Regions from separate parts of the Paenibacillus sp. NRS-1781 genome, predicted to be linked through region 4. Evidence: riboswitches for the same ligand, from Rfam matches in the RefSeq annotation. Region 4 holds a riboswitch; each other region holds the start of a gene.
The links. A riboswitch is a leader RNA that binds a small molecule or an ion and turns the genes downstream of it on or off. The one in region 4 is predicted to bind cyclic di-AMP.
Positions count from the first base shown of each region.

Region 1: it holds a riboswitch for cyclic di-AMP, as region 4 does, so the genes downstream of both, ACIFO6_RS13330 (3D domain-containing protein) here and ACIFO6_RS07920 (G5 domain-containing protein) in region 4, are expected to answer to the same signal.
Region 2: it holds a riboswitch for cyclic di-AMP, as region 4 does, so the genes downstream of both, ACIFO6_RS17980 (C40 family peptidase) here and ACIFO6_RS07920 (G5 domain-containing protein) in region 4, are expected to answer to the same signal.
Region 3: it holds a riboswitch for cyclic di-AMP, as region 4 does, so the genes downstream of both, ACIFO6_RS07185 (hypothetical protein) here and ACIFO6_RS07920 (G5 domain-containing protein) in region 4, are expected to answer to the same signal.

Region 1 is NZ_JBITPI010000035.1:25,326-33,071, reverse strand. It holds gene ACIFO6_RS13360 (DUF4247 domain-containing protein) at 185-943, opposite strand; gene ACIFO6_RS13355 (DUF4178 domain-containing protein) at 957-1,463, opposite strand; gene ACIFO6_RS13350 (DUF350 domain-containing protein) at 1,490-1,897, opposite strand; gene ACIFO6_RS13345 (PspA/IM30 family protein) at 2,027-2,695, opposite strand; gene ACIFO6_RS13340 (NADH:flavin oxidoreductase/NADH oxidase) at 2,820-3,842, opposite strand; gene ACIFO6_RS13335 (polysaccharide deacetylase family protein) at 4,146-4,952, shown strand; gene ACIFO6_RS13330 (3D domain-containing protein) at 5,110-5,778, opposite strand; cyclic di-AMP (ydaO/yuaA leader) riboswitch at 5,786-5,960, opposite strand; gene ACIFO6_RS13325 (amino acid ABC transporter ATP-binding protein) at 6,207-6,929, opposite strand; gene ACIFO6_RS13320 (ABC transporter substrate-binding protein/permease) at 6,916-7,746, opposite strand, start outside.
Region 2 is NZ_JBITPI010000048.1:13,596-21,341, reverse strand. It holds gene rluF (23S rRNA pseudouridine(2604) synthase RluF) at 1-76, shown strand, start outside; gene motB (flagellar motor protein MotB) at 211-1,038, opposite strand; gene motA (flagellar motor stator protein MotA) at 1,031-1,825, opposite strand; gene ACIFO6_RS17995 (hypothetical protein) at 2,013-2,306, shown strand; gene ACIFO6_RS17990 (4a-hydroxytetrahydrobiopterin dehydratase) at 2,425-2,724, shown strand; gene ACIFO6_RS17985 (GNAT family N-acetyltransferase) at 2,800-3,306, opposite strand; gene ACIFO6_RS17980 (C40 family peptidase) at 3,608-4,108, opposite strand; cyclic di-AMP (ydaO/yuaA leader) riboswitch at 4,113-4,250, opposite strand; gene ACIFO6_RS17975 (hypothetical protein) at 4,536-5,363, opposite strand; gene ACIFO6_RS17970 (M1 family metallopeptidase) at 5,375-7,387, opposite strand; gene ACIFO6_RS17965 (YwhD family protein) at 7,512-7,746, shown strand, end outside.
Region 3 is NZ_JBITPI010000017.1:49,613-57,358, reverse strand. It holds gene kdpA (potassium-transporting ATPase subunit KdpA) at 1-725, opposite strand, end outside; gene kdpF (K(+)-transporting ATPase subunit F) at 875-949, opposite strand; gene ACIFO6_RS07185 (hypothetical protein) at 1,165-1,560, opposite strand; cyclic di-AMP (ydaO/yuaA leader) riboswitch at 1,676-1,851, opposite strand; gene ACIFO6_RS07180 (glutathione peroxidase) at 2,220-2,705, shown strand; tRNA gene ACIFO6_RS07175 (tRNA-Leu) at 2,862-2,944, opposite strand; gene ACIFO6_RS07170 (urease accessory protein UreF) at 3,218-3,907, shown strand; gene ACIFO6_RS07165 (XRE family transcriptional regulator) at 4,261-4,482, shown strand; gene ACIFO6_RS07160 (helix-turn-helix domain-containing protein) at 4,611-4,994, opposite strand; gene ACIFO6_RS07155 (helix-turn-helix domain-containing protein) at 5,100-5,474, opposite strand; gene ACIFO6_RS07150 (MarR family winged helix-turn-helix transcriptional regulator) at 5,660-6,115, opposite strand; tRNA gene ACIFO6_RS07145 (tRNA-Leu) at 6,278-6,360, opposite strand; tRNA gene ACIFO6_RS07140 (tRNA-Lys) at 6,376-6,451, opposite strand; tRNA gene ACIFO6_RS07135 (tRNA-Glu) at 6,533-6,604, opposite strand; gene ACIFO6_RS07130 (DeoR/GlpR family DNA-binding transcription regulator) at 6,655-7,128, shown strand; gene ACIFO6_RS07125 (Cof-type HAD-IIB family hydrolase) at 7,176-7,746, shown strand, end outside.
Region 4 is NZ_JBITPI010000021.1:9,830-17,575, forward strand. It holds gene ACIFO6_RS07905 (AbrB/MazE/SpoVT family DNA-binding domain-containing protein) at 116-370, opposite strand; gene ACIFO6_RS07910 (HD domain-containing protein) at 701-1,984, shown strand; gene ACIFO6_RS07915 (TatD family hydrolase) at 2,026-2,796, shown strand; cyclic di-AMP (ydaO/yuaA leader) riboswitch at 2,998-3,280, shown strand; gene ACIFO6_RS07920 (G5 domain-containing protein) at 3,550-4,698, shown strand; gene rnmV (ribonuclease M5) at 4,846-5,391, shown strand; gene rsmA (16S rRNA (adenine(1518)-N(6)/adenine(1519)-N(6))-dimethyltransferase RsmA) at 5,399-6,283, shown strand; gene yabG (sporulation peptidase YabG) at 6,432-7,328, shown strand; gene veg (biofilm formation stimulator Veg) at 7,529-7,746, shown strand, end outside.

The sequences.
Region 1 (7,746 bases), on a different contig from region 4:
CCGTTCTTCTGAAAATGCCCTCTTTCTGTTATAACGCTAAAACCGTTATCTGGCAAATCCGAGCCATGTTTATTGAGTAGCGACAAGTCTCTATACGCAAAAAAAACAGCCCGGGATCACATTCCCGGACTGTTTTGCAGATTCTACGTTAAAAGTTTGCTTGTCATTACACACCTTAACCCCATCATCGTCGACTTCGTCGGCTGATTTTACCTGATCCGCTGCGTGTTTTAGGCTTACTATAAGATTTGCGCGGCGAATTAAAAATGCTGGAACCACCGCTGCTGCCCCGGTCACGCGAAATCGAGCCTCTACTCGGTGAACTACTGCTGGAGCCTCTGTCGAACAGACTTCCGCTGGAACCGACACTGGAATCAGACCCCGTACCCCTGCGGGTAACGGAACCCTTCCGCTCCACCGTAATAGGCGGGATGGCTTTCTTCTCCTGCACCGTAGGTGCACGGTACTGGCCTTGAGAAGGCCGATATACATCTCTGCTGGAATACCCCCGGTAAGAGCCTGATCCGCGCAACGAATCAAACAGAGCATCCAGTACGGTTGCCGTTAAGTATCCTTTTAGAAAGCTGGAGCTGTAATTTTGCTCGACATACTTCTTGCTGTCGATTTCAATTAATGTGTCTTCCTTCTTGGCTGGATCTTGCTGTAAATGATACCATTCATCGCTGTACACCAGAAACATCCGCTCATTGCTCTGCGGCGAGATTTGTTTCGGTTCACGTTGTTCTTTCAGTTCCTCCGCCACTTCTGGAACCGTCTTGCCTGCGGCCCGGTACACGTACGAGGTCGAGTTGCCGCTGCCACTGACCGATTCCAATGGGTACGTATCTTTCACATTTGGCGCACCGCAACCGCTTAGCACGGATACGAACAAGCTCAGCGCCACAATGACCTTTAATGCATACTGCCAGGTGCGTTTGCTCATGTGTCACCCTCTCCTAGCTTGCCCGAATAACCTTGACGTCTCCGGTAATTACTTCTTCTCCTTCATAAAGCATAAAGCGGCCGTCCTGCCACTCTACACGCAGCAGATGGTAATCATCCGACTGATACTGCCAAACATGCTGCTCTCCACCCTGTCGAAAAGGAGCACGGCCCATAACCGTAACATGCCCAAAATACTGCTCTTCCAAATGATATGTTGTATCATCCAGCTCCAGAATCGTTGGCACTTCCTCCGGGTTGTCCAGTCTGCCATCGATAGCCTGGTACAGTCCGAATTGCAGCGTTTCCCGTTCCTCAATGTGAAGGTAGCTGACTTGATTACCATCCTGAAGCGTCAGAACAACGGCATTCCGAGCGCGGTTATGTACTCGGCCCACCACTTCATATGTGACAAGCGACACTTCACAGATATCGCCGGGATTTAAATGAAGCATACTCTTTTCCGCTTTTGGCGGCTCTGGCTTGGTAAACAGATTCGAAATTCGTTTCCATACACCCATGATGATTCCCCCTGCCTTTCTTTAGCCTAGAAGCATGCCGCAATGATTAAAGCGCCGACCAGATGCAGCGTACCTGAAAACAGACCAAAGCCGATTTTTCCTTCCTGTGTGCCTTTATCCAGATCAAGCTGTGCCCAGTACCGAAGCAATAGACGTACGACAACTTCCAAAACAAACAGAATGACAAAGGCGATCACAGAATACACAAGCGCCTCCAGCAAATTGTTAGCTGTAGCAATGGAGCTTGACAAAATATACCCCTGTGCAAACAGCTTCATAATTAACCGGACTGTTACGGCCATATTACCGGCTTTCACTTCTGCAAAATCCTTATACTTCGTAAATAAAGAATCAATGTACATCAATACGAACAACAAAACGGCACCCGCGCCAGTCCATACAAGCATCGCTTTCATCGTTTCTAAAAAATGCATTTCATACCATCCTCCACATCATCTTGACCTTCATATATGTTGATTTACGCCTCCGGGCAGGGAAAAGCGAAGGAGAAAACGGTTCCCCTTCGCTCCTTAGCAGCCACACAGGCGGCCATGCTTATAACCTTATTTATTGTCGTATTGCTTCAACAAAGCGGCAAGCTCATCGTCCACGGCACTTTTCTTATCAAGCTCCTTGAATTCCTCATCCAGCGATTTTTCTTTAGAGGACATTTCGTTGCTTGCTTCAGCACGCGCCTCTGCTTGCAGCATTTTTTCTTCCATGCGCTTCAGCCCGGCAGTTGCCGTATCGGAGCTAAAACCGTTCATTGCTTTGTTAATTTCCGTTTGTGCTTTAGCTGCATTATAACGGGCAACCAGCGTTTCACGCTTGTTCTTCATTTCCGTCAGCTGTCTGCGCATTTCATCCAGCTTACCGCGCAGGTTATCGGCTGCCGCCTTGTTCTGCTCGTAGCCAGCCTTAAACTCGGTCATTTTTTGCTCAGCAGATTTCTTTTCTTCCAACGCGCGGCGAGCCAGATCCACATTTTGCGCTTTTGCTGCTGTATGGGCCTGCTCTTCACGTTTTTTTACCAGAGCAGCCTGCTCTTCGTACTGCTGTTTGAATCTCTTCTCAATGGCAATCTGAGCGGCTACCGCTTTCTCTGCATCCTCCAGATCCTCTTGCATATCACGAATGTATTGATCTGTCATTTTAACTGGATCTTCGGCTTTGTCAATAATGGAGTTGATATTGGACATGGTAAGATCTCTTAAACGTTTGAAAATAGACATGTGAAGTTCCTCCTAGTGTTGAATGCTTAAATTTTAAGCTCTGTACACATGTTTACGCAAGCTTTGCAAATAGAGTTTCAAAAATATTATCGGACAAAGTGCATTCTAAAAAATAAAGTGCATTCTAAAAACCGCGCAAGTAAGGCTCCGGGATATCCGCCTGTACTTTTAGCTCCCGCGACGCATGCAGCGCCCAATACGGATCGCGCAGCATGGCGCGTCCTATCGCTACCAGATCAGCTTCTTTTTGCTGAATCACCCGCCGGGCATCCTCATAATCGTCCAGCAGACCAACAGCGATTACAGGCACATTTAGCTTTTCACGTATATCATGTGCCAGATCCACCTGATATCCCGCACGCGCAGATGGACCGCCATTGGAACCAATCGGCCCCTCGCCACCAGAGGAGATGTGAAAAATATCCACACCTGCATCACGATATCGTTCCCCTATGCCTGCTATGTATTCCACACTATATCCATTTTCAACATACTCTTTGGCGGATATCCGCATCAACACAGGCATATCAGACGGAAGCACCTCTTTAACAGCCTGAATCACTTCAACACCGAACAGCGATAAATCCTGTCCATACTCATCTTCTCTTCTGTTCGTTAAAGGGGAATGAAATTGATGAATCAGATAGCCATGGGCACCATGAATTTCTACTGTATCAAAACAGGCTTCCACCGCGCGGCGCGCGCCTTCCTTATAAGCCTGAACCAGCTTCCTGGCCTCGGCTGTTGTCAAAGCATGCGGCTCCTTGAAACGTTCGCTAAAAGCAATCGAGGAAGGTGCGACAGGCAAATCAGCATCTTCAGCCTTGCGTCCGGCATGACCTAATTGAATTCCGATTTTGGCACCGTACTTGTGGACTTCCTCCACTATTTTACGGTATGCAGGAATATGCTCATCACTCCAAATACCCAGATCATAATCTGTAATACGTCCATCCGGATGGACCGCTGTCATTTCCACAATAATCAGCCCGGTGCCACCTACTGCCCGGCTAACGTAATGGACATGATGCCAATCATTTGGCTTTCCATCTTTGGCCTCCACACTGTATTGGCACATGGGGGGCATTACAATCCGATTTTTTAAAGAGAGTCCCTTTAATTGATAAGGAGTAAACAAGTCGGTCACTTTGATCCATCCTTCCTTTAATTCCATCTCTGTACAATATGAATTGCAACCCCATTATACACCAGTAATCACTGGATACCGAATCCATTTAAAGGCTAAAAGCTGCGAAAATACTGCTGTTTTCGGTCAGGTTTAATAGAATATGTTCGTTTAGCTTCGTGATCTGCACTTACATCCGATTCACAAGGCATTTCCACTCAGTCACTCCATAGTCTAACCTGTTCTGCGGCATAATTTCAACATGTCAGGTACATAATAAATGAAAGCAACAGAAGGAACCACTGCACGGAAAGGGGGATACATATGCCGTACAGGGGAATATTGCCAATCATGTCACTGTTACTAGCATTTTCGAGTTTTCCCGTTCACGCGGATGCGCCTCCCGATATCGGAACGACTCATTCCAAGGAAGCGACTGTTGTTTCTTCAGCACATAAGAGCAGAGAACGAGCCACTCCCACATTAGCCATGCTTCGAAAAAAACATGCGGATATTTTCAAAATGTGCGGCCCGCACACTCAGCAAATTGCCCTGACTTTTGATGACGTGCCCGATTCCCGGTATACGCCGCAGGTTCTGGACATTTTGCATGCGAATGGGATCAAAGCCACCTTCTTTATTGTCGGTCACCGTGCGGAAAAACACCCGGGCATGATTCGCCGTATCGTACGTGAAGGCCATGCCTTAGGCAACCATTCCTATACCCATCCGGATTTTAGGAAGGCTTCACCGGAACGCTTTCGCAACCAGATTAAGAAAACAGAACATATTTTGGAGGCCACTGTAGGCTTTCGACCCAAGCTGATCCGCCCGCCCTATGGTGAAATTACGGAGCCTCAGATCCGATGGGCGCGTCGTCACGGCTACATGATTGTCAATTGGAACGTAGACTCCCTCGATTGGAAGGGACTCAGTAAAACACAAATTCAGCGTAATGTGATCCCGGCTACTGGACCAGGCTCTATCATTTTAATGCACGCAGGTGGAGGTCAAAGCTCCAATCTGAAAGGCGCTGTTCAATCCCTGCCGGGTCTCATTCAGTCGCTGAAAGCCAAGGGCTACAAATTTGTCACGGTTCCCCGGCTACTTCACACCTCGGAGCGGAAATAACAGTAAAGGGCTGTCTTGTCAGCAGATGCATTCTGCGGTCAAGACAGCCCTTTTCTAATCGACAAGACCCATATATGATCTGAACCTGCGATTACGTTATTTGATCATAGTTTACATAATATATATTATGTTCACTTAATTCATTTGCTTACATAGTCTATTTATCAATGACATACAGCTTCACATTCTGAAAACCAAAGTCACTCACAAAAGATGGGCTGCCTGGAATGAAAATATCAATCCGTTTACCCGTGATGGCGCTGCCCTTATCACGTGCTACTGCTACAAAAGATTGATCCGGCAGCCCCGGGTGGGAATAGCCTGTAACCAACACTTTCGTACCCAACGGAATTACGTTGGGGTCTACCGCAATCGTACCGAGCTTAAGCGGATTTCCGAAATAGTCCACCGCTCCCCATTTTCCATTTTCACTGGCTGCTGCGGAATACGCTGTGGCCTTCACGTCAACTACTTTTCTGTAGTTGAATGTTTTGCCCCATGCTTCAACCTGTTGACCGTCACCTGCTGGCGCTTTCTCGGAAAGAAGCTGAGGCTTCGAATCCGAAGCGGCCTTTAACTTGTTCTCGTCCGGCACCTTAATTTGCATTCCTGCATATATATTGCTGGCGGCAACATCCGGGTTCTCCTTTTGCAGATCTTCTACAAATACCCCGTAACGTTGAGCAAGTAAAAAGAAGGTGTCACCTTCCTTGGCCGTATGAAGCGAAGCAGCGTCGGCTACCCCGGCTGTCTGCGCCAATCCTGCAATGGCTACTGCCAGCACCGCAAATTTCATTGTTTTTCCAATACGTTTCAGATGTTTCAAAAGATATGTACCTCCTCTGTTATGCCTGCGAAGTTAGCTGTCGGATTCGGACTCAGGAGAAGCCCTATGCTTAATGCAATTCACCCCTAGGCAACCTTCCATCCATTCGTATGAAGACGGATCAGAAGTTACTGCCGTTGTTACGTCCCCCGCACTTCCCATGGTTTTGGGTCCCGCATTCAGCGTCTGTCGTAGCTGTCTGCTGCCCCGGTAAGTTTTGGCTCACTGCATAATATCACAATTTTGTAACCTTATCTGCATGAAAATGTTGGGAACCTTGAACATCATACTACATGTGTTACAATTTTGTCATCATGAAATCGAAATTAGTTACAAAAATATGAACGAGGATGACAAAAAAAAGAAAAAGCCCCCCGTCAAACTTCCAACGCGGAGAGCTTTCTTCATAGCCTTTACAAGCTCATTTCTTACAAAACCTTGGCAAGAAAATCCCGGGTACGATCATGGCTTGGAGTACCAAAAACCTGCTCCGGTGTACCTTGCTCCACAATTTGACCGTTATCCATAAAGATAATGCGGTCTCCTACCTCGCGGGCAAAGCCCATTTCATGGGTCACGATGACCATCGTCATGCCACCCTCAGCCAGCTTCTTCATCACGTCCAGCACCTCCCCGACCATTTCAGGGTCCAAAGCCGAAGTCGGCTCATCGAAGAGCATTACATGCGGCTGCATCGCCAAGGCGCGTGCAATCGCAATCCGCTGCTTCTGTCCACCGGATAACTGATTTGGATAGGTGGCCTTTTTGTCTTCAAGTCCAACGGTGCGCAGCAGCTCCAGCGCAATTTTCTCCGCTTCCTTCACAGACTGGCCCCTAACCTGAGTTGGCGCAAGCGTCAGATTTTGCAGCACCGTTTTGTGCGGGAACAGGTTGAAATGCTGGAACACCATCCCCATTTTCTCACGAGTCGCATTAATGTTATGACCACGAGCTGTGATCGGCTCGCCCTCAAACAAAATCTCCCCGTCGGTCGGCTGCTCCAGCAGATTCATACAACGTAAAAATGTACTTTTCCCCGAACCACTCGGGCCAATGACGACAACAACCTCGCCTTTGGCAATATCTATATCAATGCCTTTTAAAATTTCACTTTTGCCGAACGATTTACGCAGTTGTTTAACGGTGATCACTGGCTCTCAACTTCCTTTCCCATAAACCCAACAGCTTCGACAAGCTGAATGTCATTACAAAATAAATAGCAGCCGCGATGACGAACGGACTTAATCCTTCGTAGGTGATGTTCTTAATGACTTGGGCCTGATACATAATATCCACGATACCGATGGTAGAAATGATGGAGGACTCTTTAATAATCGTAATAAACTCATTGCCGATCGCAGGCAGTACAGACTTGAACGCTTGCGGTAAAATGACGTGACGCATAGCTTTGCCTCGTCCCATACCGAGTGAACGAGCTGCTTCCATCTGACCACGGTCCACTGCCTGGATACCTGCACGGAAAATTTCAGCCAGATAAGCCGAGCTATTCAGAGATAACGTAATAATACCGGACTGAAGTGGCGTAAAATTGACGCCCAGCGTCAAAGCAACCCCATAATGGATGATCATAAGCTGTACCAGCATAGGTGTACCACGTAGTACCTCTACGTAGGCCGTACCCAACCATTCAATGATACGTACACCACTCATCCGCAGCAGAGAGATGATCAGACCAATGATAAATCCGAACAGTACCCCGAGCGCAGACAGCAACAACGTGTAGCCGATACCCGTAACGTAAAAGCTGCGATATTTCCAAAATATATCCACGATGTTATTGGATGAAACCTGTCGATCCGCATTGAGCGCACTCGCTTCTGTGGAAAACTTTTCAATAGAACCGTCTGCTTTCAGGCGAGTCAACGTTTTATTTACAGAGGCCAGCAGTTCAGCATTTCCTTTACGAATACCTACAGCGGTTTCTGCTCCCTCATCCTCTGGCACCGC
Region 2 (7,746 bases), on a different contig from region 4:
GAGAGGCGCCTGGCGTGACCTGACAGAGACGGAGAAGCAGGAGCTAGGTGAGATGCTGAATTATACACTCAGCTAAACCTGAGGGCTTCTCATGGCTGATAGATAGCAGGGCAATGGATAGGACAAGAGGCAGAGTGGAATAGCACAATGAAAAGGCACCAGCTGCATAAAAAATGCGGCGGTGCCTTTGTCTATATAACATATACATAATCAACCTTCATTCGAGCTTGAGGTAGGACTGATAACTTGTGTGCCGTTCTGATACTTACGTAGTACGGAAATTTCGACACGGCGGTTTTTGGAGCGTCCTTGACCATCCTGATTGCTTGCTAGTGGACGATACTCACCATAACCGATGGATACAAATTTGGTTGGATCAAGCTGCGGATTGAGTAGCAAAATGCGCAAGAAATTCAGAGATCGTTTGGCACTCAAATCAAAGTTGGACGGAAACTGACTATTGGAAATCGGCACATTATCTGTATGGCCTGATACGATGACATCATAGCCAGGAAATTGCTGGAGCATGCTGGAGATGGACTTGGCCAGCTTTCGTGCTTCCGGTTTTACCTCAGCCTGACCCGATGAAAACAGGGCGTTATCGCTAATGGTGATCATGAGCTGGGATTGGTTCAGCTTTGTATTGAGCAGCGGAGTCAGACCATTATTTTCAATATACTGATCCATTTGCTTTTTGAGCTTTTTCAAATCCTCTTCTTCCCGCTGGGCGAGTTGCTTTTGCAGTTCAGCCGTAGAAGTGGCTTTAGACTTTATAGGTTGTGTTACCTGTTCTTTATTTTTGCCCATATCTGCGGATTGTGACGATGGATTGGCGGCAGAGTGATCCAGTATGCCGGTGCCGCCACTAAAAGCCGCACTCATGGATTGAGCCATAGTTTCAAATTTTTTGGCGTCGATCGCACTCATCCCGAATAAGACGATGAAAAGAGCTAGCAGAAGGGTCATCAAGTCGGAATATGGCAACAGCCAGCTTTCGTCGGCATGCTCCTCGTGCGGTTCATGTCTTTTTTTACTCACCGGAATCCCCATCCTTCTTGATCAGGGTAGCCCGTTCGGTTGGAGTCAGGAATATCGTCAGCTTCTGGCTGATCGCAATGGTGGATATACCTGATTGAATTGAGAGCAGGCCTTCGACCATCATCAATTTAAGCTCCACTTCTTTTTTGGATAACCGTTTCAGCTTATTGGACATTGGATGCCACAGGACATAACCTGTAAAAATACCAAGCAACGTCGCAATAAAGGCTGCCGCGATGGCATGAGACAGCTTGGCCATGTCACTAAGATCGGCCAGAGCGGCAATCAGACCTACGACGGCACCGAGTACCCCGAGTGTTGGAGCGTACATACCAGCCTGAGAGAAAATCAGCGCGCCGGAGCGGTGTCGATCCTCGGTAGCGTTAATGTCCTCCATTAGAACATCCCGCACGAATTCCTGATCATTACCATCAATAATCATACGCATACCACCACGCATAAAGGGATCGTCGATCTCCTCTACCTTGGATTCCAGCGCAAGCAGACCTTCGCGACGGGTAATGGATGCCCATTCGGTAAACGTGCCGATGAGCTCTTTACGGTCCAAAAGCTTTTGTTCGGTGAAAATAACCTTGAACAGTTTTGGAATCCGTTTGATTTCTTCCATCGGGAAGGCCATAAAAATACTTGCTGCCGTTCCGACAAAAATAATCATGTAAGCAGCGGGGTTGTTGACCAAGTTGATTACTGGCGCGCCTTTGAGAATCATCCCGACGACCAATGACACAATCCCGAGTACAAGTCCGATAATGGTTGAAATTTGCATGATACACCTCATCCATGAGAATAGATTTTGAATCCTTTCATGCCGCTGGGGTCGTCCTTGCCCCAGGCACGTCATTACAAGACGGATTATAGTATTTATCGACAAAACTCTCTTTTTTGTTAAGTACGAATTTCCGGTATAATAAGGTGATTATGTAATGAATGGCGGAAGAATTGGAGGAAATGGCATGGGAGTGAAGCACGGACGGGAGTATGAACAAATTTTGAACGATTTGACAGAGGCTGTGGGACGCATTCCAGATAGCTATGAATTTTTCGAAATGGAAGCAGAAGATTGGGACAGGCTGGACCCGGCAGGGCGTCAGGAAGTCAATGAAGCGCTGGCTGAAGACCTGTTTTATGCGCTGGGTACAGAGCCCGTTATCGCTGTGGGCAGCGGTGTTGTCATCTATGAACCGGAGCAGCACCGTATCTATGTGCTCATTGGAGATGAGGAGTTGACGTCGGTACCTTTGATTTGAGCAGGCCGTTTAATGGATTTATCAACGGGGCCGTGGTAATATGGACACCAATATATCGTAGTTTTGGTCGCATTCAAGCGGCTGAAAGGCTTCCGTATAAACAGGGAGGAGTCGTATCATGCCTTTTACACAAGAAGAGATTGAAGCACATCTAGAGAAGCTGGAGGGCTGGGAACTGGAGGAAGGACGATGGATTGTCCGGAAATATAATTTTTTCAGTTTTATGAAAGGGATTGCATTCGTGGATGAAGTTGCTGCTATATCGGAAGCATTTAATCATCATCCATTTATTACGATTGATTATAAGACCGTGACCCTGCGTTTAACCTCCTGGGATGACGGTGGCATTATGGCCGTGGATATTAAGGAAGCCCAACAATATAATGAAGCTTTTGAGAAAATGCGTAGCAGTCATTGAACTAATCGTGGCCTACCGTATGATAAAAGCGCCTTCGATATACAACAATGCAGTTGTATGCCGAAGGCGCTTTTATCATAGAACACGAGGCTGGTGGTCGGGAAGATACACCATACAATGAAACGGCTTCTTGCCATCGGGAGTCTGACGTTCATAGGTATCCGTAAGCTCAAATCCGGCAGCCTTGTAAGCCCGGATGGCGCGCCCATTCCAGGTCAGCACCTCCAGATCAATTTCATTTTCAGGGTTGCGTCGTCTGGCTTCCTCGGCAATGGCACGGACAAATTCGGCGCCTCTGCCATGCCCGCACAATCCGGGATGCATTCCCAGACCTAGCCGGGTCACGCCAAGCATCGGGAAATATTGAGCAAATCCGGTTAGTATGTTCTCGTCATCCAGTACAGCTACATATTGCTCCTCGCGGAGCGTGGGGCTTCCAAATTCGACCTCAAGCACCTTCATTTGTTCCCAGGGTAGCCAGCCGTATATATTGTAGGGTGGATCATAGCGCCACTCACATATCGCAGCCGCCTGCTGCTCGTCCATCGGCACGATTCGGTAGTTAGATATTGAGGCCGGCATGTTTTCCCATCCTCCTTTTACAATACTTAAACTATTAACAACAGATTGTAGACAAGTTGCAGGGGATTGGCAAGCGTGTTTATTTCATGCTCAAGTCGGGTATACATTCAATAAGAAGGCTTTACTGCTCATATGCTCCCTCGCCGTGACGGTAAAATCGACGATGTTCGCAAAAACTGAAACCTTTTGAGGTGTCAGTTCGTCAGTAAAATTAACGTTTCTGATGTTGCGGACATAAAAAGCCGCAATTCGATTCCGGCCAGAATCAAATTGCGGCTCAGGTTAGCTTGCTGTTCGTTAGTTATTCTACGTTGTCGTCATCAGGAGTTTCAGAAGCTACAGCGTGGTAAGCATCTGTACTCATAATTCTTTTGGCACCGACATATCGGTTAGCGTAATAATTTTCGTTCAGTGAGCTAACAACTACACCACGTGAAGATGAGGAGTGGGCAAATTTCCCTTCACCCATGAAGATACCTACATGGGAAATGCCTCTACCTGTGGTGTTGAAGAACACCAGGTCTCCAGGTCTCATTTCATCGCGGGATACGGAAGATCCCATTTTGAATTGTGATCCGGATTGATGCGGCAGTTTAATTCCCAATTTTTGATATACATACATTGTGAAGCCGGAGCAATCGAATCCGTCGAGTGTAGTGCCTCCGCTTCTATAGCTCGTTCCTTTGGTATCTTGGATCACCTGGTCCATCTTGGAGTCTGCAAATGCACTGCCGCCACCGAATGTAAAAGATGTAAAGGCAATGGCAAGACCCATGACTGCGATTGTTAGTTTCTTCTTCAAAAAAAAATACCCCTTCCAATGCCTGCGAGGTTAGCTTAAGGATTCGGTAGAAGGTTCCCCTATGATCACTCTGTTGCGAGATCAATTCACCCAAACTGGTTCCCCCGCTTCCTAGGTGCCAGGAATTAGGCTTAACTTAAGATGTGCACCTTGGAGAGCAGTATTCACGATAACGATATTTTTAAGGTAAAGGTTACAATAAAGATTACAAAGTTGTTACTATCAGTTCACTGCGATTATTGTAACAAAGTTGGCTGGCTTTGGCAAATGTTTCATCGCAAAAAGTTACAAAAAAATCTGCTCCCTTTATCGAGGGAACAGATTTTGCTAAGAGTATTCAGTTAGGTGCCGTTTACATGAATAGAAATGGATATAGATAGTCTCCTTCCGACAGCCAAAAATTGCTCAGGAGGAACGGAGTGGGGGTTCAACCTCTGCCGGAGATATCAGTATGCCATAGGCGGTACTGTGAACTGATGTGCCATAGCCTGACCAGACTGGTAACAAAATGATACGTTTGCTGGAGAATGAGTGCCAGCATGCCAGTCCAAATCATCGCCACCATGCCGAATAGGCCAAGGACAAGCAACACACCTGCGCCGAGCAGAAGCGAAATACCGATAGCCGCGAGGATTTGGCGAAAGAAGGCGAGCAGCGACGACAGTATGGCGTGACCACCTACGGTGCCTAGCTGCATGTACAGGATGCACTGGCGGATGAACCAGCCATAAGCGATCCAACCGATGGCATAGGGCAGCACATGCAGCAGATAGGCGGGAGATTGCAGCGCCCCGGCTACGATAGGGTAGAGCCTCGGTACCATCCAGAAAGCAGGGAGCAGCAAGAGCCCAAGCTCGATGACGTAATAGATCAGCGATGATAAACCATGACGTTTCATTCCACGGAAAAAAGACAGACTTTGTGGCTCGGTCGCATGGGTGTGCAGACTTTGGTATATTCCCGCCCGGATGAAGGGGGTAATCAGTATACGCAGCACCGTTGCCCCCAGTAGTATCCACAGATACATATGAACCTCCCGGTTGTCTGTCAGGGCAATCTGGCTCTCCATCCAAAATAAGGTCTGCCCCAGTTCATTTTGCCCCTGATCAGGGTAGCGCAGTAGTAGGGGAGTAACGGCGGATTGTACCACCCGATAGAGAAAAACGCCCCATAGCAGTCGATACAAAAATAGAATGATGACAATATAAAATTGTATGCGCACAAGCGCCCAGCCTTCTTTTATAACGGTACGCATCTATAGACACCTCACCATGACAGACTTCCAAGCAGTGTCTCCAGCAGCTTGGTTACACTTATGCTCCAGCGGGTCTGTGTTTTCTCGTTCAGTTCGGCCTTCAGGTTGTTGTTGATATGCTTGTTCTCCAGCGCAATCGTGTACAGTGGATCTATAATCACATGGGAGACTGGAGATGCACTGTTGAGTCGATAGGTGGTGCTTTTGCCCATGCCGTCCCAAGCCTTGAATATCGTTGTACCGTCCTTGAAGGTAATTTGAACAGGGACCTTGGGATAATCTGCCCCTTTTTTGCTGAGTGTAATGGTTGCTTCGTATCCGTTGTCCAGCTTGCGGTTCGTAATGCGATCCACTGAAAAATCCGCCATCTGGCCGTCGTATACATATTGTTCAAAATAGTGGCTCCACGAACGTCCGGTGACTCTTTCGACGATACGCTGAAAATCCTGTGAGGATGGATGCTTGAATCGGTAGGTCTGGACGTAGGTACGCATAATTCGGTCCATTTTTTTCGCGCCGACCTGGCGCTCAATGCCACGCAGCACCAGCTTGCCCCGAGAATAGGCATTTTGTGCATATTTAGCAGCTGAGCCGTACTTCCAAGACTCACGGTTTAACGGCTGCGGGGAAGATACCTGTCCAGACTGTAACGGCAAGTTGGGGATCAATCCGTATTCTTGCTCCATGAGCCGTTCCTCTGCATAAGAGGTAAAGCCTTCATCCAGCCATGGCTCCTCGAATTCGTTGTTTGCCACCATTCCATAGAAATATTGATGCCCAATCTCATGAACAACTGTCCGCTCCAGATTATACCCGGGATTCAGGTTATCCGCCGCTGCAGCCGTAATGAGTGTGGGATACTCCATGCCGCCCGCGCCGCTGCCTGCTTTGGGTGGTACAACGATGGACAGGGTCGAATATGGATAAGGCCCGTACCACTTGCTGTAATAGGAAAGAGCGGCCTTGGCTGCGCTCATATAGCGTCCCTTGAGCTCCTTGTGCGATGGATCGAGATACAGCTTGATTTTGACACCCGGCACCTCGGCAGAGGAAAATGGTTCTTCTACGGCTACAAAATTGGGTGAAGCGGACCATGCAAAGTCGTGTACGTCATCGGCGTAAAATTGATATATTTTTTGTCCATTTTGCCGGACGGCTCCACGGGTGGGGAATCCAGTTGCGGCCACGATGTATGTTTCAGGCACTCGAATCCGCACACTGTAAATTCCAAAATCGGCGTAAAATTCGGAGTTTGCATGATACTGATGCAGATTCCAGCCTTCCTCGGCGCGTCCACGCTGTCCTGCGGTTTCGTAGACGCTAAGTTTGGGAAACCACTGACCTGCCATGACAAAATCATCTGTTGCGCCCATACGTGCGAAGATGGCGGGGAGCTTTACCTCAAACTTCATATATAATGTAATACTTTCACCACCTCGGACTGGTTTGGGGAGACGTATCTTCATGAGCGAGCGGTCGTTCACATTACCGTCATCCGGCTGCACGTATTGGGTCCGGTGCAGGAGGGATAAGCCGTCTTCCGTTTTAAGTTCAGTTAGTGTCATGGAGCCAAAGCCGTTCTTGGGCATGGTGTCACTGCGTAGCTTGCCCCCGGATTCCTTCATGAAGGTGGTTTCCATGGAAGAGAAGGCATTGGGGTACAGGTGCAGATATAGATCATTCACGGTTTTTGTGCCCGGATGCTTCCATGTAAGCGTCTCGGTGCCCCGCAAAACCTGTCCTTCCTCCAGGGACACGTCAATGTGGTATTCCGCCACACGCTTGCTGAGAACTTCCGAAGCGGGCTGCGGAGGACTTTGGGGTACGTCAGGCAGGATGTTTGCCCCCAGGGGCTTGCCCATGTTTGGCGCAAGCGCAGACTCCGACTGGGAATCGTACGGCGGTTTGCCCAAGGATTGCGAATCGGACTTAGATTCAGGCTGCCAGGCAAACCATAACGTCCCTGCGAGGAGACCGAGGGCTAGTGTAGACAGTAAAACGATTTTGGTGCGTGCTGGGGTCATACAATGGATACCTCCCGTTGACAAGCATCTACAGCATGTATATGTTTGCTTTCGGGAGATTATTAGTTAAAATATTTATAGTGTAGAATGAGTGTCAATACGGAAAATGGAGGCTTAGTGACGCATGAGTGAAAATCAGCCGGACGGCAAAAAACAGATTGCACTGAACATTGTCAGTGGCAAGAGTAAACATAAGGGCTTCGGCGCAGGGTCAATCGACCTGAACAGCATGTCCCCGGTCATTATTGACCGCGGCGAGGCCAAAATTGATGTTGGTGCCATGCATGCCAAAAGTAAAGTAGAACGCGGGATTAAGTTTTCTACCAATAAAGAGGATGTACCAAACGGACGCCAGGTGT
Region 3 (7,746 bases), on a different contig from region 4:
TGCGCCGAGTTGGCCCCATAGAAACCGCCCCCGTTCGTCCCCAAGTGCTTGATTGATTCCAGCGAAGCAACGGGTCCCAAGGCCATTTGCTGCTGTGTTCCGCTCAGCGTCGTGATATCCGCCGCAGGCTGAAGCGTCTGCGGTACTTTCAATCCAACCAGCACCAGTGTAAGTACAAAGGCCAGTGGCAGGAAAATCCGTATAATCGCTTTGATAAAATCCTGAAAAAAGTTGCCCATTCCTTCTCCGCGCCGCGTCAATCCTCTCATAAAAGCCGCAGCAACCGAAAAACCGGAAGCAGCCGAAGTGAACATCATCATCGTAACAAACGCCATCTGTGTCAGATACGTAAGCCCGCTTTCTCCGCTATAATGCTGGAGATTCGTATTGGTCATAAAGCTGATCACCGTGTTAAAGGCCAGTGACGCCTCCATATTGCCGTTTCCAGTCGGGTTACCGGGAAGCAGTCCCTGCAAGCGCAGCAGCACATAGCTGATCGCTACAAGCACGACATTCGTAGCAATAAAGCTCATCACATACGTGGTCCAACGCATGCTCTCCAGCTTTTTCAATCCTATAACCTTATAAATCAACTTCTCCGTCCCGCCAAAGACTCGATCCGTCCGATTTGGTTCATTGGAGAACACATGATATATATAGGTGCCCACTGGTTTCACCAGGAGCAGCAATATCACAATCACAATTCCAATTTGCAGCAGCTCCATCATCTATTTCCTCCCTCAAAATACTCCTGCGTTTGGACAACAGACGGGTTCATCGCACCAGTCGAATGCACACGTTTGCGAAAGCCCGCTGACTCTGATGTTTCATCCATGATCTGCTGTCCCCCGCCCGCTTGATCCTGCTTAGCTGATTAGAACTTTTCAGGATTCAGGAGTGCGTAGATTAAATACACAAATACAATAGCCGTAAGCGCAAGCACAACCATCATCCCTTTCGCCCTCCTTTGGAGGTCTGCGCATCACACCAGCGTACAAGCATCAGTATCATTCCATAACTCACAGCCATCACCAGCAGCATGTATATATCCATCATGTTCATACCCTCCCGTATCCGTTCTTAATTCATCATTCTGACACTCTCGTAAAATCGCTATGCAACTAAATTCGCAAATTTTAATGTATACCAGCACACCGTAAGCGACTATCCGTTCAGCAGGAAACCCACCTCTCCGTTCAAAGTGTAGATCACATGGTCCGCTCCCAAACCTCGATAAATCCCTTGAGGATTACAGCCGTGTGTAATGACATAGATCGGATCTGCTGTCAGCGGCCGGCATATTTGCAGAAAACGGCACGTCAGATTCAAGCTGTTCTCGAACAAATACACGCAGCCAATTTCTTTTTTGGGAAAATTCCATTTCCCCGCTTGCATCGTATTGATGCGCACAACATGCTCCACACCCATTTTTTTGAGCTGTCGTTCCTCCTGAGCGCTATTCGTCAGAACCGCAAACGCCAGTTTTTTGAACATAAGCAATTTCACAAAATTTCTGCCCGTTTCATTTGGTGCAGTGACAATGATTAGCCGACCTTCCATCAGTAGCTCCTCTCCCGGTATAAAAAGACAACAAAAAGAAGCCAAAGGAAAAAGGCTTTCCTCCGGCTTCTTACGTAACCATGATAAAATAAACCATGGCTGCACACGGCGGTTTGTTGCCTCTCCCTGTACGCTTACGAGGTTAGCTGTCGGATTCGGACGTGAGAGTCGCCCTATTTCTGGCACTTGGCCAGAAAATTCACCCCATGAGACACACGGCCCTCTAAAAGCCGCATAGATCCCGTTTGGTTCCCCCGCTTTTGCAACTGCAAAATTCAGCGCTATAGACAATTCGTTGCTGCTTCATTCACTTCATTTGAAATTACGTCTTGAATCATACACCCGCGCAAGGAACACTGTAAAGCTCACCTGCGGGGTTATAAATCGGTCTTTAGAGCATAAAAGATTAATAACAGCGCTTACAACATAAATATTCTTCTCCCAGCTCCTTCAAGCTCGGTTTTTCATCTCTTTTCGAAAATGAAGAGGCATGTCAATATTGACGTATGGGGAGCGTTTTTTGTCCTTTATTTGTAAAAGAGAAAGAAAAAGTGCTGTATGCACCTGATAAACGGCGCATTACATCTATTTATAGGTTTGCAACTCTTCGTTAAATTTCTTACAATTTAATTGTAGAATATCAAATTAGGAGGAAAACCATGACCGTTTATGAATATGATGCACAAACCCTGCAAGGGAACGTAATTCCGTTGTCCACATACGAAGGAAAAGTACTGCTCATCGTGAATACAGCCAGCAAATGCGGGCTAACCCCCCAATACAAGGCGCTACAAGAACTATATGACCAATACCAAGAGCAGGGTCTTGAAATCTTGGGGTTTCCCAGCAATCAGTTTGCCAAGCAAGAGCCAGGTTCCAGCGAGGACATTTCGGAGTTTTGCCAGATCAACTATGGAGTTACATTTCCGATGTTTGCCAAAATAGATGTCAATGGCGATCAGGCGCACCTTTTATTTCGCTACCTCACCCAAACAGCTCCCGGCGTATTAGGCTCCAAAGCGATCAAATGGAATTTCACTAAATTTTTGATTACACGCGAAGGTAACGTATTTAAGCGCTATGCCCCACAGACAACTCCAGATAAACTGACGGGGGATATTGAGAAGCTTTTACAGCAAAGCTGACAGGCTATTTCATCACCTTCTCACAAGCAGCCGATCCAGGCAACTGCTCCTGCGGCTAGGAAAAAGGATATTTTAGTTCAGCTTATATAACAAAAAAAGCATCCAATCACGTCAAAAACGTGTCAGGATGCTTTTTTAACTGTGTCTTGCATGTAATGCGGTCGAGAGGACTCGAACCTCCACGGGCGTACGCCCACTACCCCCTCAAGATAGCGTGTCTGCCATTCCACCACGACCGCAAATTCTAATGTTTTGAGGCAACAGATTTATTATACTCCCTTGTATTCTATTTGTAAACATAAATACAACAATTATTTTAAAGTCATATAATATAACATGTAATAGCTATAAAAATATTTAATTTGACATGTCAGCACTATGAGTGTAAATATATATTACATAATATCTCTATTTTTTCTAAGTACTTTTCTGAATGCGCTTTTTAAAGTTATTTAATTTAACATGAACATTCTATTCCAAGGAGGCGAACCGCATTGCACAAAGGCAATCGTTTGCTGAACTACGCATTGCTGTTGGACCCTTCCCTGCCTGTCGGTGGCTTCACTCGTTCCTACGGGCTGGAGGAGCTGTTTCGCAATGGCCGCTTAACCTGTTTACAAGACTTGGAACACTATGTACGCACTGATCTGCTTCCTCAGTTCACATCCCTCGATGGCATGGCTATCAAAAGCCTCTATATCGCTGTTCAGCAAAATGATGGTTGGCGTATCGCCCTCATTGATAAAATGCTGCACGCCCAGCGCTCTTCCCTACAGCATGTGAAAGAGTCACGCCTATCTGGCCAACGCCTGCTTAAGCTCGCCAAAGCCTTGTACCCTTGGCTTGAATTTGACCAACTCGAAGCTACACTCATCCAATACAATGCGATTGGTACACTCGCAACCGTTCATAGTTGGATTAACGTTTCCCTTGGAAATAATGTAGAGCAGACCATTCACGGCTACCTTGCTGCGGCAGTGTCCTTCTGTGTCGAAGATGCTTTTAAGCTGCTCAATCCTCCTTCTGAGGAAAAGAACCCTGTTATTCAGCGAATGACCAACGAGCTGCTAGCCGCATGGAAACAATACAATGTCCCTGAGTCAGAGCCAACCGCATTTCAGCGCGGACTTCTGTATAGGCATTGGTCCAGCTCCTACATTACTCAGCCACCCTATATGAGCAGCAGCCACCAGCGCGGGTGAACTTCACTGATTCCTTCGTACGCCCTCGTTATACGCCTCCTGCATCCCCCTGATGCCTGTTTTCAAAATTCCAGCACCAATGCCAAAAGCACTCCCACCACTTTTTCCAGTGGCAGAGTGCTTTTTTTATCCGGAATACAACTGCAATTTCGCACAATTAACAGGCTTCAGATGGATCATCCAGACCATTCATCACTTAATTAAGTTATATTTTTATCCGAATTACGTATTTTAGATTGTAAAAACACGTATAAACGTGTATCATAGTTTCAGATGGTTAATTCTAACATGTTTACTGATGATTATTATAACACACCAATTATTCCGCAAGAATCCGTAAGGGGCGATTTCACTTGAACAACAAAATGCCTGTCACCTCCCTCGGGTGGGCCATCAAACAAAGGCTTGTCGAACTTCGGCTGGATCAGAAAACATTTTGTGAAACGCATAACATCCCGCCTTCACGCTTGTCCAATCTGATTCACGGCACCCGCAAAGCACAAAGGTACAGAAAACAAGTTGCTGCAATCCTCAACATTGACGATAACGATTATAAGGAGGCACCACCACTCTGAAACCAACGATGTGAGCGTCTTTCCAAGTATACGAGACGCTACAACATCGACAACCCAAATAAACTCGTCAATCGAACCCGCCAGTCCGTTTTACGTGTTTTCAACCTGAGTGATCTTTAGAGAGAAGATCATTCAGGCTGTGTTTTGTCATTCTCACCTTTTTGCTTACGATATTTCGCAAATTCCACATATTCTAATATGAAATTCTGTTCTTCTGTTTCCAGATCCTCTGCCTGGCTATTCAATGGCCCCATCACTCCAAAAAAATAAGCAGCCTTTTGCTCCTGAAGTACACCCTGACCAGGCTTGACGCCTTTCATTAACCAATCCAGCGATACATAAAAAAAGTCCGAAATCTGGATTAAATGCATCGTTCCCGGCGTTGTTTTTCCTCTTCTCCAGTCTCCAAGATTCCCCGAGCTGATTTTGAGCTTTTCACAAAACGCCTTCTTCGTCATTCCCCGATCCTTAATCAAGGCTTCAATCCGTTGATAAATCGTTTGGTCTCCCACAATTATCCCCTCCGACACCCTAACTTTTTATTGAACTGTTCCCAAATTTTAAATATCATTGCAAACATACTTATTCGGTAATCAATACTTTAATTCTGCACCCGTTTATTCTGTCATTGAATCTTCCTGATTTTTCTCTTTACGAAAGCGGGTAAATTCAATATACTCAAGTATAAAATCCTTTTCCGCCTCACTAAGCGATCCCCCCTGGCAATCCAGTTGCCCTGAAACTCCAAAAAAATAAGGGTCTCTCGACTCCCTCAGCGCCTCACCCTGCACATCGCGCCCCAACATGATCCAATCCAGACTGGCATTAAAAAACGAAGCGATTTCAATGAGTTTATTCGTGCCTGGCGTCGTTTTTCCTCTTTTCCAGTCCCCAAAGTTCCCTGTACTAATACCCAACTGCTCGCAGAACGCTTTTTTTGTCATTCCACGTTCCTTGATAAGTTCTTCAATACGTTGGTAAATAGATTGCATAGAAATTCCTTCCTCCCCAGCAGACTCTCAAATAACGATATCATGTCTCCTGTTCCCATTTCAAAGATCACGTGTGCCAAAATTGCCGAATTATGTATGTTGGCTTTCATTATACCACAATATACAACAAAAACCGCCTATTTTCCGAAGAAAATGGCGGCCCTCAGTCAGCTCGTGTACACCCATTACAAATTATAGTTGTCAATTTTAAGTAAAATCTGCTTCAATTCGTTCAGAGTTTCACCCAAGTGCAATAAATCTTCTTCTGGCAGAAGCACCAGTCTCTCTTGAATTTTATTGGAAAAGGTATGAAATACCTGTTCACAAAAAGCATCGCCTTCTTCTGTAATTGCCACGTTCACGACTCTGCGATCCGAGTCACACGAGTGGCGGTCAGCCAACCCAAGCTCCACCAGCTTGTCCAGCAAAGGAGTCATGTTCGGGCGTGAGACATTAAGTTGTTTGGACAAATCAGATACCGTAGACAAACGCACTTCTCGCAGCAACAGTAATGTCTGAAAGTTATTAGGCGACAAATGTAATGGGAAATCGAGCGGACCGTAGGCGAAAAATTTCTTCTTCACCATTGGAAACAAGCCCAAAATATTTTCTGATATATTCCCTAACAGCTGAGTGTCCATATTTTTCACCATCACTTCATCAGTTTATACTTATCATTCTATAACATTATGGCTTTATATTATACTATGGAATCATTATTTCTTCATAATAATCACTTTATTACATTACTGCACAAACAAAAAAAGCCTCTACTATGAGAGACTTTTCCGTTTATCCATTGATGCGGTCGAGAGGACTCGAACCTCCACGAGCATACGCTCACTACCCCCTCAAGATAGCGTGTCTGCCATTCCACCACGACCGCATAATAAAATATAAATGGTGAGCCATGAAGGACTCGAACCTTCGACACCCTGATTAAAAGTCAGGTGCTCTACCAACTGAGCTAATGGCTCATGCTGTTCATCCAAGATGTCCGCCATCAGACCTCAGGAATTTCCCTTAAGCATGTAACATGTAGTCCGTAAAGACAACAATGACCCGTAGGGGAATCGAACCCCTGTTACCTCCGTGAAAGGGAGGTGTCTTAACCGCTTGACCAACGGGCCGTATTTTAAACATCAACTTGGCGACAAGAAAGAGTATATCAAATAGAAGAATGTATGGCAATACTTATTTTAAAAAATGTAAAACAAGTAGTTTACCGAGAATTAAAACGCATTTTCACTTACGTAGAAATTATAAAGAGAGACTGCTCACCGTATCCTCAGAAAAACAAATTATCGGACAAATAGCTGCCGATATGGTTCGTGACGGGAATCGTATCATTCTCGACTCCTCCACCACTGTGCAAGCATGTGCCGAAAGACTCCATGTACAGGAATGCTCGGTCATTACCAATTCGATCAATCAGGCTGAGGTTCTTTCCGAAAAGGACGGTATGCTCAAGCACCAAATGATGAAACAGGCCGATCAGGTGATTATTCTTGCCGATCACTCCAAATTTGGAAAAAACCTTCCTTACCGCTTTGCCGATTTATACGAGGTGGATATCGTTATCACCGACCGCTTGCCAGACCCGGCCATGCTGGATGTTTTTCGCCGTTATGATGTTGAAATTATTGTTCCGTAAAGGAAGAAGTAGCATGAGACATAGAGAAGAAGACAGGAGATGGAGAAATGAAACTGTTTGCGATTGATTTGGACGGAACGCTGCTAAACGATGAAGGAAAAATAAGCAAGGTGAACGCTGACGCAATCCGCAAGGCACAGCAGCAAGGCATTCAGGTGACCATTGCCACGGGCAGAGCCGCTTATGATGCCTGGATCAAGCTGGAGGAAGCAGGACTTGTGGCTCCCGTCATCGGGGCAAACGGCGCGACCGTACACGATGCACATCGCCGCCAGCTAACCTCTACACCTATGGACCGGAATGAAACGTTTGAAGTGCTTAGCTGGCTGCGCGAAAACGATTTTTATTATGAGGTCATGACAGACCGCGCTATTTATTCTCCACAAAACGGTCATCAGCTGCTGGCTATTGAAATGGATCGCCTGCTAAGCGCCAATCCGGATATTTCGCTGGATACTCTGTTACATGCAGCCGAAAAACAATATGAACAGACCGGGCATACCCGTATCCCCTCGTATGAAGATATTCCGCTGGATGTAGAGATTTATAACGTGCTGTGCTTCTCCTTCGATCAAGCCAAGCTGAACCGGGGGCGTGAGCGTTACCGGGATTTTCCCG
Region 4 (7,746 bases):
TACACAAAAAAGGGCCTTCCAACGGTTGGGTTCAAACCGTGGAAGGCAACAAGGAGTGTATATGAAAAAGGTTAGAATTAACAATCTCTTATGAGTCTATTATATACTAAAAATCTTAGTTTGTCACAGGTGTTGGAATTTCTGAGATGCAATCTTGACAAACAATTTTCCCTTTAAAGTAAATTACGTTCTCGGCGTTGCCGCAGAAGATACAAGCAGGCTCGTATTTTTTGAGCATAATGCGTTCGCCATCAACATAAATTTCCAAAGCGTCTTTTTCGCCAATACCCAATGTGCGGCGCAATTCAATTGGAATAACAACACGTCCGAGCTCGTCAACTTTTCTTACAATACCAGTGGATTTCATCATAATAAATCAGGCTCCTCTCGCCTTTAAAATAATATAAGTGTCATGATTCGACAAATTTTTCTCTTTTCTGATATTTACTATACCAACGATTCCCAAAACAGTCAACCTTAAAAATTTGCTAACAGCTTGATTATGCAAAAATATTTTGAATAAAGAGCATGATGTGTGTGTATTACCTTATTTTATTGATGATTTTAGCCATTTGTCGATTTGGAAATGTCGAAAATCTATAATTCGACATAATACGACAAACGATGTCGAATGAAGGAGATCGTTTAGGATTTTATTGTATCTTAATCCATTATTCAGAATATTAAAGGAGCTGATATCTTGCACCAGCCACTTAGTGAAGAAAAAGTTTTTAAGGACCCGGTACATAACTATATCCATGTTCAGGATACAGTGATATGGCGTTTGATCAATACTCCAGAGTTCCAACGCTTGCGCCGCATTCGGCAGTTGGGTACATCTTATCTTACGTTTCATGGAGCGGAGCATAGTCGTTTTTCGCATTCGCTAGGTGTGTACGAGATTACACGGCGTATTATTTCCCAATTTGAACGCGGCGAATTTTCCGATTGGCCGAAGGAAGAAGGTTTAGTCGCGCTGTGTGCGGCTTTGTTGCACGATGTGGGGCATGGTCCGTTTTCCCATTCCATAGAAGAAGCCTTTCATATGAACCACGAGGATTGGACATGCCGGATTGTATTGGGGAATACAGAGATTAACGCTGTGCTGAAGCAAGTCGATGAAGAGCTTCCAACGAAGGTGGCTGCGGTCATTGCCAAAACGTATGACAAGCCAATTGTCGTTAACCTGATCACAAGCCCACTGGATGCGGATCGCATGGATTATCTGCTGCGGGATGCTCACTCGACAGGCGTCAATTATGGCACCATTGATCTGGATCGTATTTTACGGCTGTTGCGTCCTCATAATGGAAGAATTGTAGTGAAGGAGTCAGGTATGCATGCGGTAGAGGATTATCTGATGTCACGCTATCAGATGTATTGGCAAATTTATTTTCATCCTGTGACGCGCAGCTCGGAAATTTTATTGCGTAAGATTTTCAAGCGGGCGAAGGAGCTGTTTGGAAACGGATATGAGTTTAGTTTTCTGCTGGAACCGTTGCCGGATCTCTTTCGGGGAGAGCTTACGGTGGAACAATATTTGATGCTCGATGAGTCTTTGATTCAGACAGTATTCAGTCAGTGGAAACAGGAAAAGGACGAGATTTTAAGCGATTTGAGCGCCCGTTTTATGGATCGCAAGCTGTATAAATATGTAGAGATTGAAAATATGGATACAGATACCATTGACGACATTCGGACAGCGCTGAAGCAGGTTGGTTTACATCCCGAATATGATCTGGAAATTGATTTTCCGACGGATCTTCCTTATGATGTGTTTCGGCAGGGTGGCTCGACGGACAACCAGATTTTACTGCTTGGACGTAAAGGAGAAGTGAGAGAAATTTCCGAAGTATCGGAAATTGTGCGCTCCATTAGCGGTATTCACCGGGGTAAATATCACATGTACTATCCCCAAAACAAATTGGATGGGGTAAAGGACAAGCTTCCTGCCGAAATAAGGAATTATTTTGTCAAACAATAGACAAACATATGCCAATAAAAGTAAATAAGGGGACATGAATTTTGAATTTATTTGACACTCATACCCATCTGGATGCGCCGCAATTTGACGAAGATCGGGAAGAAGTTATAGCACGTGCTGTCGAAGCGGGAGTAACCCGCATGATTAATATCGGATTTAATCGTGAGACGATTCCATCCACGATGAAATTGGCTGAGACGTATGATTTTATTTATGCGGCAATTGGATGGCACCCACAGGATGCGATTACGATGCAGGAGGGGGATTTGGAATGGATTGCATCGTTATGCAGTCATAAGAAAGTCGTGGCGATCGGGGAGATTGGTCTGGATTATTATTGGGACACATCACCGAAGGATGTACAGCATCGGGTGCTACGCAACCAGATTGGACTGGCTCGTGAGCTGCACATGCCAATTGTCATCCATAACCGGGATGCGCATGAAGATATTGTTAAGATTTTGCGTGAAGAAAAGGCGAGTGAGGTTGGCGGAGTCATGCATTCCTTTTCCGGAAGCTGGGAGACGGCTAAAATGGTGCTGGATATGGGCTTTCACCTCTCTTTTGGCGGACCCATAACGTTCAAAAATGCCAAGCAGCCAAAGGAGGTACTCGCACAGGTGCCGCTGGACCGTCTGCTCATTGAAACGGACGCTCCCTATCTAACGCCCCATCCGTTCCGCGGGAAGCGAAATGAGTCCGCACACGTGGGACTGGTCGCAGAGGCGGCTGCCCAAATCAAGGGAATTACGGTGGAGGAATTAGTGTCAATAACGACCCAAAATGCCTTGGAACGATTTGACATTAAGTGAAAAAGTGAAGGAATCGATCAAAATAAAGAGATAGACGAAGCTAATCATGAATTTGTTGCAGGAAACTCGAGAATATTACAATATTTTAACCGAATATTTTAAAAAATGTACTTGAAACCTGCTTTACAACATGCATAGAAACAGGATATCATCTTTTCAGTGAATTGTTGTTTGAGTGTAAACATCAACAGCTCATTTCATGAACCAGTCTCGCTGAGTCCCTTTTACAGGGAACGGGGGAACCGATATGGCTTACAGTACGTCCGGCGTATGGCAAGAAGGGAACGTCTCTTCCGTCCAGCCGGCTCGACCGAAATTCTTTTCCCGGATGGGATTGAACAGGTGGAGGGGCCGTATTTCGATTTCTTTCTGGGTCTTCGGGGTGAATGCGAAGGCGACCGCCATGAGCGGTTGACCCAAGCTAGGGCGTCTCTCTACGTCCGAACCCGACAGCTAACCCCGTAAGCGTAACAAGAGAGAAGCCATCTCGTGCATGATTTTTCCGCATATTCGCACATGCCGGAAGCCACGAAAGAGCTCTCTAGTCTCTTTTTCTGGCTTTTTTTGTTGTGAATAAAAGAAAATCTGTCATCATACTGTGATTAAACAGGGGAGGACAGCATGCCGCGAAGACGGGTACATGGTGCAGGACAGTCGCATTACGGGCTTGTCTTGTAGAAAATCTGTTATAGTCACGTCAATCTCAACTATGTCTTACTCCAGACGGCGGGCTATGTAAGGAGGACGGAGGAAATGGGCATTTTCCAAAAAGAGGAGACCCATGAGTCACGCTCATCCAGCATGTCTTACGTATTGCGTTGGAAGCAAGAAAATGTGCGCCAGGCTGCTTTGGTTGCTATTTTTCTAATCGCACTAACGATTATGATTTCAATTCTGGTGTACACTGAATCTAAAAAACAGGTCTTTTTTGTCATCGATGGTAAGGCATCTGCGGTAGAAACCCGGCAATCCCAGCTCCAAGATTTGCTCAAAGAGCATTCGATTTCACTTCAGCCGCATGATACGGTTTCGATGCCGCTGAACGGAGCAGTACAGGATGGGGATCGCGTAGTCATCAAACGTGCCAATCAGGTCAAATTATCCTTAGCCAACGAGACGAAAAAATTGTACACAACAGAAAATACAGTAGAGGGTGCCATTCGCACCTCGGGCTATAAATTATCGTCAAATGATAAAGTTTATCCTGCTCTGGATGCTTCTGTTTCGTCTAACATGGACATAAAAATCATCCGTGTGAAGAAACAGCAGGTTGAACAGAAGCAACAGGTACCTTATCAGGTCATCAAAACGGCCGATCCAAGTCTCTATAAAGGTGATAATCGGGTCATCCAAAGCGGTAAAACGGGTGTTGTGGTCCAGCATGTTCAAAAGGTATACCATGACGGAAAATTGGTATCCAAGCAGCTGGTAAACAAGGAAGTCGCACAGAATCGTGTGGATAAGGTGATTGCGGTAGGAACGAAGAAAAAACCGGTCGTTCTGGCTGCTTCTGTCGGTCCTGAAGATGCCGTTAAGGCAACACGGGTTAGTTCGGACAATGCTGTCCGTAAAGCAGGTGTGAATTTTAAATATAACAAAGTATTACAAAACGTCTCCATGACGGCCTATTCGTCACAGGAGCCAGGTATCGGTACACGTACCGCATCCGGCACGCGTGTCACGGAAGGACGCACCATCGCTGTCGATCCGAGTGTGATTCCAATCGGCTGGTGGGTATATATTGAAGGGGTGGGCTTCCGCCGTGCGGAGGATACCGGTGGCGCAATTAAAGGCCACAAAATCGATGTGTATTATGAGAGTTTGAGTCAAGCCAATCAGTTTGGTCGCAAGCACGGTAAAACCGTATATGTGATTGGACCCGTGAAGCCTGAAATGAACTAAAAACGTGTTGTATATGTTTAGGGCAATGCGATAGTATTAACATCATAGTTATGCCATGCTAAGAAGAGGATACCCTCTTCTTATTTTGTTTTCAAAAGCAGGGAAAGATGAATATAGCTGACTGTGTAGCAGTGGAGGGAAACGCAAATGATCAAGGAAGTGATCGTGGTAGAGGGTCGGGATGATACGGTCGCTATTCGCCGTGCTGTCGAAGCGGATACGATAGAAACGGGCGGCTCAGCCATTAATAAAATGACGCTGCGCAAAATTGCGCTGGCGCAGGAGCGGCGGGGTGTCATTATTTTGACCGATCCCGATCATGCAGGGGAGCGTATCCGCAAAATTATCGCCTCCAAGGTGCCTGGCTGCAAGCAGGCCTTTATACCAGAGGCAGAAGCGACGCGCAAAGGGGATATTGGCGTGGAGAATGCCTCGCCTGAAGCGATCAGACATGCTCTGGCACGGGTGCATACGACGGTGGAAGGGGCCGATCCGCTAATTGATTGGGCGGACCTGATTGACGCCGGGCTGATCACCCACCCGAATGCTGCTGCACGACGTATGGCTTTGGGTAATATGCTGGGTATTGGTTACTGTAACGGTAAGCAGTTACATAAACGGCTCGCTGTGTTCCAGATCAGCCGTGAGGAATTTGCCGGTGCGCTGGCACAAATTGAAAGTGAAGGAATGTGATATCCGTATGACAGGGATTCAAAATATAGCAACACCGCGGCGCACGAAGGAAATTATTCAGCGGCACGGGTTTTCGTTCAAGAAGAGCTTGGGACAAAACTTTCTGATTGATCAAAATATTCTGAACAAGATCGTGAATGCTGCGGGATTGGACGAAACGAAGGGCGCACTGGAGATCGGTCCGGGGATTGGCGCTTTGACCGAGAAGCTGGCGCAATCGGCCAAGGTAGTTACAGCTGTCGAAATTGACCAGCGGCTTTTGCCTATTCTCGAAGAGGTGCTGGCCCCTTATGAGCATGTGAAGGTACGCCATGGGGATGTGCTGAAGCTGGATTTGCGAGAGGTGTTTGCTTCCGATTTTGCCGGGGTCAGTAAAGTGAGCGTCGTCGCTAATCTGCCGTACTACGTCACTACACCGATTCTGATGAGGCTGCTGGAGGACAAGCTCCCTCTGGAGAATATTGTCGTCATGATTCAAAAGGAAGTGGCTGAGCGTATGGCAGCGTCTCCTGGGACGAAGGATTACGGCAGCTTGAGTATTGCAGTGCAATATTACAGCGAACCCGAATTGGTCTGCATCGTACCGAATACGGTATTTATTCCCCAGCCGAATGTAGAATCGGCGGTCATCCGTTTGCGTGTGCGGGAAGTGCCTCCGGTAGAGGTGGTGGACGAGCAGCATTTCTTCGAAGTCGTACATGCTTCATTTGCCCAGCGTCGCAAGACCATTTCGAATAACCTGAAAAGCCGCTTCTTTACCAAAGAGAACAGGGACACGCTGGAGCCGCTGTTGCTTCAGGCAGGCATAGAGCCTTCCCGTCGGGGCGAGACGCTGAGTATCGAGGAATTTGCGCGTCTGAGCGCTGTGTTGCTGGAAGCCGGGATTTCCTGACCTGACGTACGAGCTATCGCTTAGCAGCAATCAGAGAGTCTCTGGTTGCGCTTTGCACGGTTGTGGCTGGTTTGTATAAGCTCTTGAGCATGATAAGGAACCAAACTGTGCATTCACCCATACGATATGGGAGGGGTGATACAGTGTGATGATTTTAGGAGACTTGGTCGTTCGAAAATCGTATGGCGGAGATGTCACGTTTCGCGTTGAGGACATCCAGCGGGATAAAGCGATCATTAAAGGGACGGAATTTCGGCTTCTTGCCGATTCCCCTGTGAACGATCTGGTCAAGGTGCCTGCAGACCAGATTAGCGGGAAGACACGGCAGGCCCATATTAAGGCGGATGAGTCTCTCAATCTGTTGCAGCAGGCACGACAGAAGCAAGCAGCCCGCAGTCAGGCGGCTTTGATCGGGGAGTGGAGTGATCCGGTGGAGTCGACGTATTTTGAAATGCCCGGCAAGGTACTTCATCTGGATGGGGACCCCGGCTATTTGAAAAAATGTCTCAGCTTATATGAGCAGCTTCGCGTTCCTGCAGAGGGACATCATGTTCACGAATCAGCTATGGCCGACACGTTGTATCGTCTGCTTCCCCGTATTCGCCCGGATATCGTAGTCATTACCGGACATGACGGGGTGTTGAAGCAGCCACAGCCTTATGATTTATATAGCCTGAAAAGCTATAAAAATTCGCAAAATTTTGTGGCGGCGATCCAGGTAGCGAGACAATATGAACGTCATCTGGATTCATTGACGATTGTGGCGGGAGCGTGTCAGTCCCATTTTGAAGCGCTGCTGCGTGCAGGAGCGAACTTTGCCAGCTCACCAGGGCGTATACTGATTCACGCGCTGGACCCGGTATATGTGGCTGCCAAGGCTGCCTTTACGTCGATCCGTGATACAGTGAACATGGGCGACTTGTTTCATCAGACGATTAGTGGCAGCCGTGGCGTAGGTGGTATCGAAACCCGGGGAAGTTATCGTATCGGTTTGCCGAAGCTGGAAAATTTGTCGACTCTTAAAGTAACGCCTTCCGCAATCTAAGGTTTGAACCTGTTAAATAGGATTTATCTGGATAAAAAGCCTCTGTGTACAGGGGCTTTTTGGCATTTTTATACGCATATTCCTGTTCGCAAAAAATTAAATTGACAACTTATTTTTCGGGTTGATATAATATTTAGCTTGATTTGACATTGTCTCTAAAATTCGTTATAATGGACAAGGAAAGAGGTGGTCGTTAGGCAATGGCTAAAAATACGCTGTTGGAAATCAAACGCAGTCTCGACGCACATGTAGGGCAAAAAATTTTGCTGCGGGCTAACGGCGGACGCCGTAAGACCGTCGAACGAACTGGTGTCTTGGAAGAAACGTACCCTTCTGTTTTTATCGTCAAGCTGGATCAGGAGCAACAAACGTTCAAGCGTGTCTCCTACAGCTATGCTGACATTCTTACCGAGTCGGT